Regions from separate parts of the Streptomyces sp. NPDC029152 genome, predicted to be linked through region 1. Evidence: predicted binding sites of a transcription regulator. Region 1 holds the regulator's gene; each other region holds the start of a gene.

Region 1 (2,264 bases):
CACGGTCAGGGTGCGCCGGGAGCGGACCCGGCCGTCGCCCGCGCACTCGGGGCACGGGGTCGGGACGACGGTGCCGAAGCCCTGGCACTGGGGGCAGGGCCGGGAGGTCATGACCTGGCCCAGGAAGGACCGGGTGACCTGCGACACCTCGCCGCGGCCGCGGCACATGTCACACGTCTGGGCGCTGGTGCCCGGGGCCGCGCCCTCGCCGTTGCAGGTGTTGCAGACGACCGCCGTGTCGACCTGGATGTCCTTGGTCGTACCGAAGGCGGCCTCGTCCAGCTCGACCTCGAGGCGGATCATCGCGTCCTGGCCCCGGCGGGTGCGCGAGCGCGGACCGCGCTGCGACGCCGTGCCGAAGAACGCGTCCATGATGTCCGAGAAGTTCCCGAAGCCGCCCGCGCCGAAGCCGCCCGCGCCACCGCCGCCGGCCTGCGACAGCGGGTCGCCGCCGAGGTCGTAGACCTGCTTCTTCTGCGGGTCCGACAGCACCTCGTAGGCGGCGTTGATCTCCTTGAACCGCTCCTGGGTCTTCGGATCGGGATTGACGTCCGGGTGCAGCTCGCGGGCGAGCCTCCGGAACGCCTTCTTGATCTCGTCCTGGGACGCGTCGCGGCGTACGCCGAGTACGGCGTAGTAGTCCGTGGCCACCTACGACTCCGCCAGGATCTGTCCGACGTACCGTGCCACTGCGCGTACCGCTCCCATCGTTCCCGGGTAGTCCATGCGGGTCGGTCCGACCACGCCGAGCTTGGCAACCGCCTCGCCGCCCGAACCGTAGCCCACCGACACGACGGACGTGGAGTTGAGTCCTTCGTGGGCGTTCTCGTGACCGATACGGACGGTCACGCCCGGATCCTTCGCCTCGCCGAGCAGCTTGAGGAGCACGACCTGCTCCTCCAGCGCCTCCAGCACCGGCCGGATCATGAGGGGGAAGTCGTGCCCGAAGCGGGTGAGATTGGCGGTGCCGCCGATCATCAGCCGCTCCTCGTTCTCCTCGACCAGCGTCTCCAGCAGGGTGGAGAGCACGGTGGAGACCGTACCGCGGTCCTCGGCCTCGAAGGCCTCCGGCAGATCCTCGACCAGGCTCGGGACGTCCGAGAAGCGGCGGCCCGCGACCCGGCTGTTGAGCCGCGCGCGCAGGTCCGCGAGGGACGCCTCGCCGAAGGGCGCCGGGCAGTCGACCATCCGCTGCTCGACCCGCCCGGTGTCCGTGATCAGCACGAGCATCAGGCGCGCGGGCGCCAGGGAGAGCAACTCCACGTGCCGCACGGTCGAACGGGTCAGCGACGGGTACTGCACGACGGCGACCTGCCGGGTCAGCTGCGCGAGCAGCCGCACCGTGCGGGCCACCACGTCGTCGAGGTCGACGGCGCCCTCCAGGAAGTTCTGGATGGCACGCCGCTCGGGCGCGGTCATCGGCTTGACGCCGGCCAGCTTGTCGACGAAGAGCCGGTAGCCCTTGTCGGTCGGGATCCGCCCGGCGCTGGTGTGCGGCTGGGCGATGAAGCCCTCGTCCTCCAGGGCCGCCATGTCGTTGCGCACGGTGGCCGGGGAGACGCCGAGGTTGTGCCGCTCGGTGAGGGCCTTGGAGCCGACGGGCTCCTCGGTGCCGACATAGTCCTGGACGATCGCGCGCAGCACCTTCAGCCTGCGTTCACTGAGCATCGCGCACACCTCCAGAAGCCGTCCGCCCGGTGTTCTCCCTGGCACTCTGCGTGTGCGAGTGCCAGACTTCCCCGGCCCAGTGTACGGCCGTGGGGTACGCCCCCGGCAAGGCCGGGGCGCCGCCGTCGTGCCCGGGGGCCTCCGCGGCGCTAGCGTCGCCGTCGTGACGGTGACTTGGGAAGACCTGGGATGGGAGCGGCTGGCGGCCGGGGCGGGCCGGTGCCGCCTGCCGGTGTGGGACTGCACGGCGGGGCTGGTCGTCGGCGCGGATGCGGCGCTGCTGGTGGACGCCGGATCGAGCCTCGCCGAAGGCGCGCGGTTGCGCAGGGCGGCGCAGGAGCTCGCCGGCCGCCGTGTGACGCATCTCGCGCTGACCCACCCGCACTTCGACCACGTCCTCGGGGCGGCGGCGTTCGCGGGCGCCGAGGTGTTCGGCGCGGCGGGCGCGGACGCGGTCCTGGCCCGGGGCCGGGAGGCGCTGCGGGCGGACGCGGTGGCCGAGGGCCTGGACCCCCGGCTCGCCGAGGAGGCCGTGGACGCCCTCGTCGCGGTCCGCCACGAGGTGCGCGGCGAGTGGACGCTCGACCTGGGCGGCG
Region 2 (2,264 bases), on a different contig from region 1:
CCCCTACCTCCCGGCGCTCTCCTACGCGCAGCAGGAGCACGAGATCTGCGGCATGCAGGAGGTGATCGAGAAGCGCTACGGCAAGCGCCCGGCCCTCTTCCGCCCGCCCTTCGGCAACTACAACCGGGACACCCTGCGCGCCGCGAAGTCCTGCGGCGTCAAGTACGCGCCGATCTGGAACGAGGAGGTCTACGTCGACCACTGGGAGTACCGCGAGTGGGACCAGGACCTCCACCCGGGCGACATCGTCCTCACCCACTTCCGGGGCCGCGGCGACTGGGACGGCACGATGACGGACATGGTCCGCCGCTTCCTGGACCGGGTCACCGCCGAGGGGTACGCGGTGGCCCGGCTGGAGGACTACCTGTGAGGCGGGGGCGGTTCCGGCCGGCCGGGGCCGCCCTGGCCGCCGTACTGCTCACGGGCTGCGCCCAGTTCGCCGGCCCCGCCGGCCGGTCCACGGCAGGGAAACCGGCCGGGGACGGCGGGCGGGGCCGCGCGACGCCCGCCGTCCTGGACCACGTCCGCACCACCGACAGGGTCGTCTTCCTCACCTACGACGACGGCGCCGACCGGGACCTCCGCCTCGCCGCCCTGGTCCGCGAACGACGGCTCCCGGTCACCCTGTTCCTCACCGACACCGTGGCCGGGCCGGCGTACGGCCACTTCGCCCGGCTGCGCTCGGCCGGCGCGAGCCTGCAGAACCACACCCTCGACCACCGCTCCCTGCGCGGCCTGCCCCGCGCCGGCCAGCGCGCCGAGATCTGCGGCCAGCAGACCAAGCTCCACTCCCGCTTCGGCGTCCGGCCCCGCCTCTTCCGCCCGCCCTACGGCCGGTACGACCCGACGACCCTGCGCGCCGCCGCCGACTGCGGCATCACGGCCGTCGTCCTGTGGCGGGCCGAACTGACCGCCGACGGCACCCTGGCCTACACCCGCGGCGCCCCCCGCCTGCACCCCGGCGACATCGTCTCCGTCACCGCCCCGGCCCGCACGGAGGAACTGCTGCGGCGGATCGAGCGGCAGGGGCTGCGAGCGGGCCGCCTGGAGGACTACCTCTGACCTCCGCGGACGGGCCGCCGTTCCGGCGCTCCGGACGACGCCCGCACCCGCGCCGGGCGGGCCGAAGAACCGGTGTCCGCGCGAGAAAGTCCGCCGACGCGCCGCGGGCATTGGCACTCCGCTTGACCGAGTGCTAATCGCGGTCATAGTCTCGGCTCTGGCACTCCCCCCCGGAGAGTGCCAACAACGCGACGGGCAGGTCCGGCACCCGCGACGACGGATCCACCTGGTCGCCACCTCAGACAGTTAACCCCGTGAGATCTCCGAAGGGGGAGGTCGGATCGTGACGACCGCCAGCTCCAAGGTTGCCATCAAGCCGCTCGAGGACCGCATCGTGGTCCAGCCGCTCGACGCCGAGCAGACCACGGCTTCGGGCCTGGTCATTCCGGACACTGCCAAGGAGAAGCCCCAGGAGGGCGTCGTCCTGGCCGTGGGCCCGGGCCGCTTCGAGGACGGCAACCGTCTTCCGCTCGACGTCACCGTCGGCGACGTCGTGCTCTACAGCAAGTACGGCGGCACCGAGGTGAAGTACAACGGCGAGGAGTACCTCGTCCTCTCGGCCCGCGACGTGCTCGCGATCATCGAGAAGTAAGACGTCGAGAAGCACGTCGTAGGTCGACTCACCTCGACTCTGCTCGACAGCTGCGCCCCTGGCCCCCGCGACCGATGAGAAGCCGGGCGCGAGGGGCGCAGTCTGTTTTCCGTTAGATCAGATTTCCGAGAGGGCTCCCGCTCCCATGGCGAAGATCCTGAAGTTCGACGAGGACGCCCGTCGCGCCCTCGAGCGCGGCGTCAACAAGCTTGCCGACACGGTCAAGGTGACGATCGGCCCCAAGGGCCGCAACGTCGTCATCGACAAGAAGTTCGGCGCCCCCACCATCACCAACGACGGTGTCACGATCGCCCGCGAGGTCGAGATCGAGGACCCGTACGAGAACCTCGGCGCCCAGCTGGTGAAGGAGGTGGCGACCAAGACCAACGACATCGCGGGTGACGGCACCACCACCGCCACCGTCCTGGCCCAGGCGCTGGTGCGCGAGGGTCTGAAGAACGTCGCCGCGGGTGCCTCCCCGGCGCTGCTGAAGAAGGGCATCGACGCGGCGGTCAAGGCCGTCTCCGAGGACCTCCTCGCGACCGCCCGCCCGATCGACGAGAAGTCCGACATCGCCGCCGTGGCCGCGCTGTCCGCCCAGGACCAGCAG
Region 3 (2,264 bases), on a different contig from region 1:
GACGGCCGCCTTCGCGTTGCGGACGGCGTCCTCGATGCGGTGCTTGCGCTCCTTGAGCTCGACCTCGGTGGCGGCACCGGCCTTGATGACGGCCACGCCGCCGGCCAGCTTCGCCAGGCGCTCCTGGAGCTTCTCGCGGTCGTAGTCCGAGTCGCTGTTCTCGATCTCGGCGCGGATCTGGTTGACCCGGCCCTGGACCTGGTCGGCGGAGCCGGCGCCGTCCACGATCGTGGTCTCGTCCTTGGTGATGACGACCTTGCGCGCCTTGCCCAGCAGGTCGAGCGTGGCGTTCTCCAGCTTGAGGCCGACCTCCTCGGAAATGACCTCGCCGCCCGTGAGGATGGCGATGTCGCCGAGCATGGCCTTGCGGCGGTCGCCGAAGCCCGGGGCCTTGACGGCGACGGACTTGAAGGTGCCGCGGATCTTGTTGACGACCAGGGTCGACAGGGCCTCGCCCTCGACGTCCTCGGCGATGATCAGCAGCGGCTTGCCCGACTGCATGACCTTCTCCAGGAGCGGGAGCAGGTCCTTGACGTTGGAGATCTTGGAGTTGGCGATCAGGATGTACGGGTCGTCGAGGACGGCCTCCATACGCTCCATGTCGGTGGCGAAGTACGCCGAGATGTAGCCCTTGTCGAAGCGCATACCCTCGGTGAGCTCCAGCTCCAGACCGAAGGTCTGGGACTCCTCGACGGTGATGACGCCTTCCTTGCCCACCTTGTCCATGGCCTCGGCGATGAGCTCGCCGATCTGGGTGTCGGCTGCGGAGATGGAGGCCGTGGAGGCGATCTGCTCCTTGGTCTCGACATCCTTGGCCTGCTCGAGCAGGGCGGCGGAGACGGCCTCGACGGCCTTCTCGATACCGCGCTTCAGGGCCATCGGGTTGGCACCGGCGGCCACGTTGCGCAGACCCTCGCGCACCAGGGCCTGGGCGAGGACGGTCGCGGTGGTCGTACCGTCACCGGCGACGTCGTCCGTCTTCTTGGCGACTTCCTTGACCAGCTCGGCGCCGATCTTCTCGTACGGGTCCTCGAGCTCGATCTCCTTGGCGATGGAGACACCGTCGTTGGTGATCGTGGGCGCGCCCCACTTCTTCTCGAGGACGACGTTGCGGCCCTTGGGGCCGAGCGTCACCTTGACGGCGTCCGCGAGCTGGTTCATGCCGCGCTCGAGGCCGCGCCGCGCCTCCTCGTCGAACGCGATGATCTTGGCCATGTGAAGTGGTCCCTCCAGGACTGGGGGTGATTCCTTCGGACCGCGCCCGCGCCCGCGACGGACGGCTCGCCGGCCTCGTGGGTTCCTTCCCCACCCGGCCCGCGGGCCTCACCGACCCGGTCCTTCGTTGTCACTCTCACCTTCAGAGTGCTAACGCAATGATTAGCACTCGGCCCGTCCGAGTGCAAGGTGCGCCCGCGAAGCGGGCTCGCCGAGGGGTGGTGGTCGGGCGGCGGCGGGTCCCGGTCCCGGGCAGGCCGAAGGGCCCGTACCCCAGGGGGTACGGGCCCTTCGGAGAAGACCGTTGGCTTGCGCCGGCCGCACGTCTCAGGCGCTGAGGCGAACCATGTCGGCCTGCGGGCCCTTCTGACCCTGCGAGATCTCGAACTCGACCCGCTGGCCTTCTTCGAGGGTGCGGTAGCCGTCCATCTGGATCGCGCTGTAGTGGACGAAAACATCCGCACCACCGTCGACCGCGATGAAGCCGTACCCCTTCTCCGCGTTGAACCACTTGACGGTGCCCTGAGCCATGCCTAACTCCCCTATTACTGGCCCTTGCACAGATCCGCACTTCGCGGATCCGGGTCAGACCTCACCCCCCGATGGGTGGGGGCGTGCGCCGGAACGCGTCGACCGCGGCTGAATGTATCTGTCCAACTGCCGTCTGCAACAGGGCAATCGGACGAGAAATCCGGACGCGAGCGGTCCGGGATATGGGGAGAATTCGCCTGGATCCGGGTCAAGCCGGGCTGCACAAAGCGAACAAAAGCCGCGAAATACACCCACACTTTGGCTACATCTTGTCGGGCCTGCGGCAGGAATTCCGGGGCGCCGGCCTGAAGGCCGCGGGCGCATTCCCCAACTCTACCGCGCTCAATCACATGGAATTGCCCCCTCCGCTTCTTTGGCGGAGAGGGCAGTCCGATGAACTCTGCGTGACACCGGTCACCGAAGGCGACCGGAGCGGGCGGGTCAGCCGCCGGCGACCGCCGGGATGATGGACACGCCGGCACCGTCCGGCGTCGCCGTCTGGAGGCCCTGCTCGAAGC

What was found. Region 1 encodes HrcA, which represses chaperone genes, less so after heat shock. Its sites were predicted from a motif close to TTNGCACTCNGNNNNNCNGAGTGCNAA; they were not measured.
Region 2: a site for HrcA is predicted at 1,173-1,199, ahead of groES (co-chaperone GroES). Genes of this name have one in related genera too.
Region 3: a site for HrcA is predicted at 1,378-1,404, ahead of groL (chaperonin GroEL). Genes of this name have one in related genera too.

What each region holds. Positions count from the first base shown of each region.
Region 1 is NZ_JBVHWR010000001.1:545,076-547,339, reverse strand. It holds gene dnaJ (molecular chaperone DnaJ) at 1-651, opposite strand, end outside; gene hrcA (heat-inducible transcriptional repressor HrcA) at 652-1,668, opposite strand; gene ACZ4V6_RS02325 (MBL fold metallo-hydrolase) at 1,832-2,264, shown strand, end outside.
Region 2 is NZ_JBVHWR010000008.1:134,236-136,499, forward strand. It holds gene ACZ4V6_RS18900 (polysaccharide deacetylase family protein) at 1-370, shown strand, start outside; gene ACZ4V6_RS18905 (polysaccharide deacetylase family protein) at 367-1,062, shown strand; gene groES (co-chaperone GroES) at 1,346-1,654, shown strand; gene groL (chaperonin GroEL) at 1,800-2,264, shown strand, end outside.
Region 3 is NZ_JBVHWR010000011.1:118,490-120,753, reverse strand. It holds gene groL (chaperonin GroEL) at 1-1,215, opposite strand, end outside; gene ACZ4V6_RS23435 (cold-shock protein) at 1,543-1,746, opposite strand; gene ACZ4V6_RS23430 (MoaD/ThiS family protein) at 2,188-2,264, opposite strand, start outside.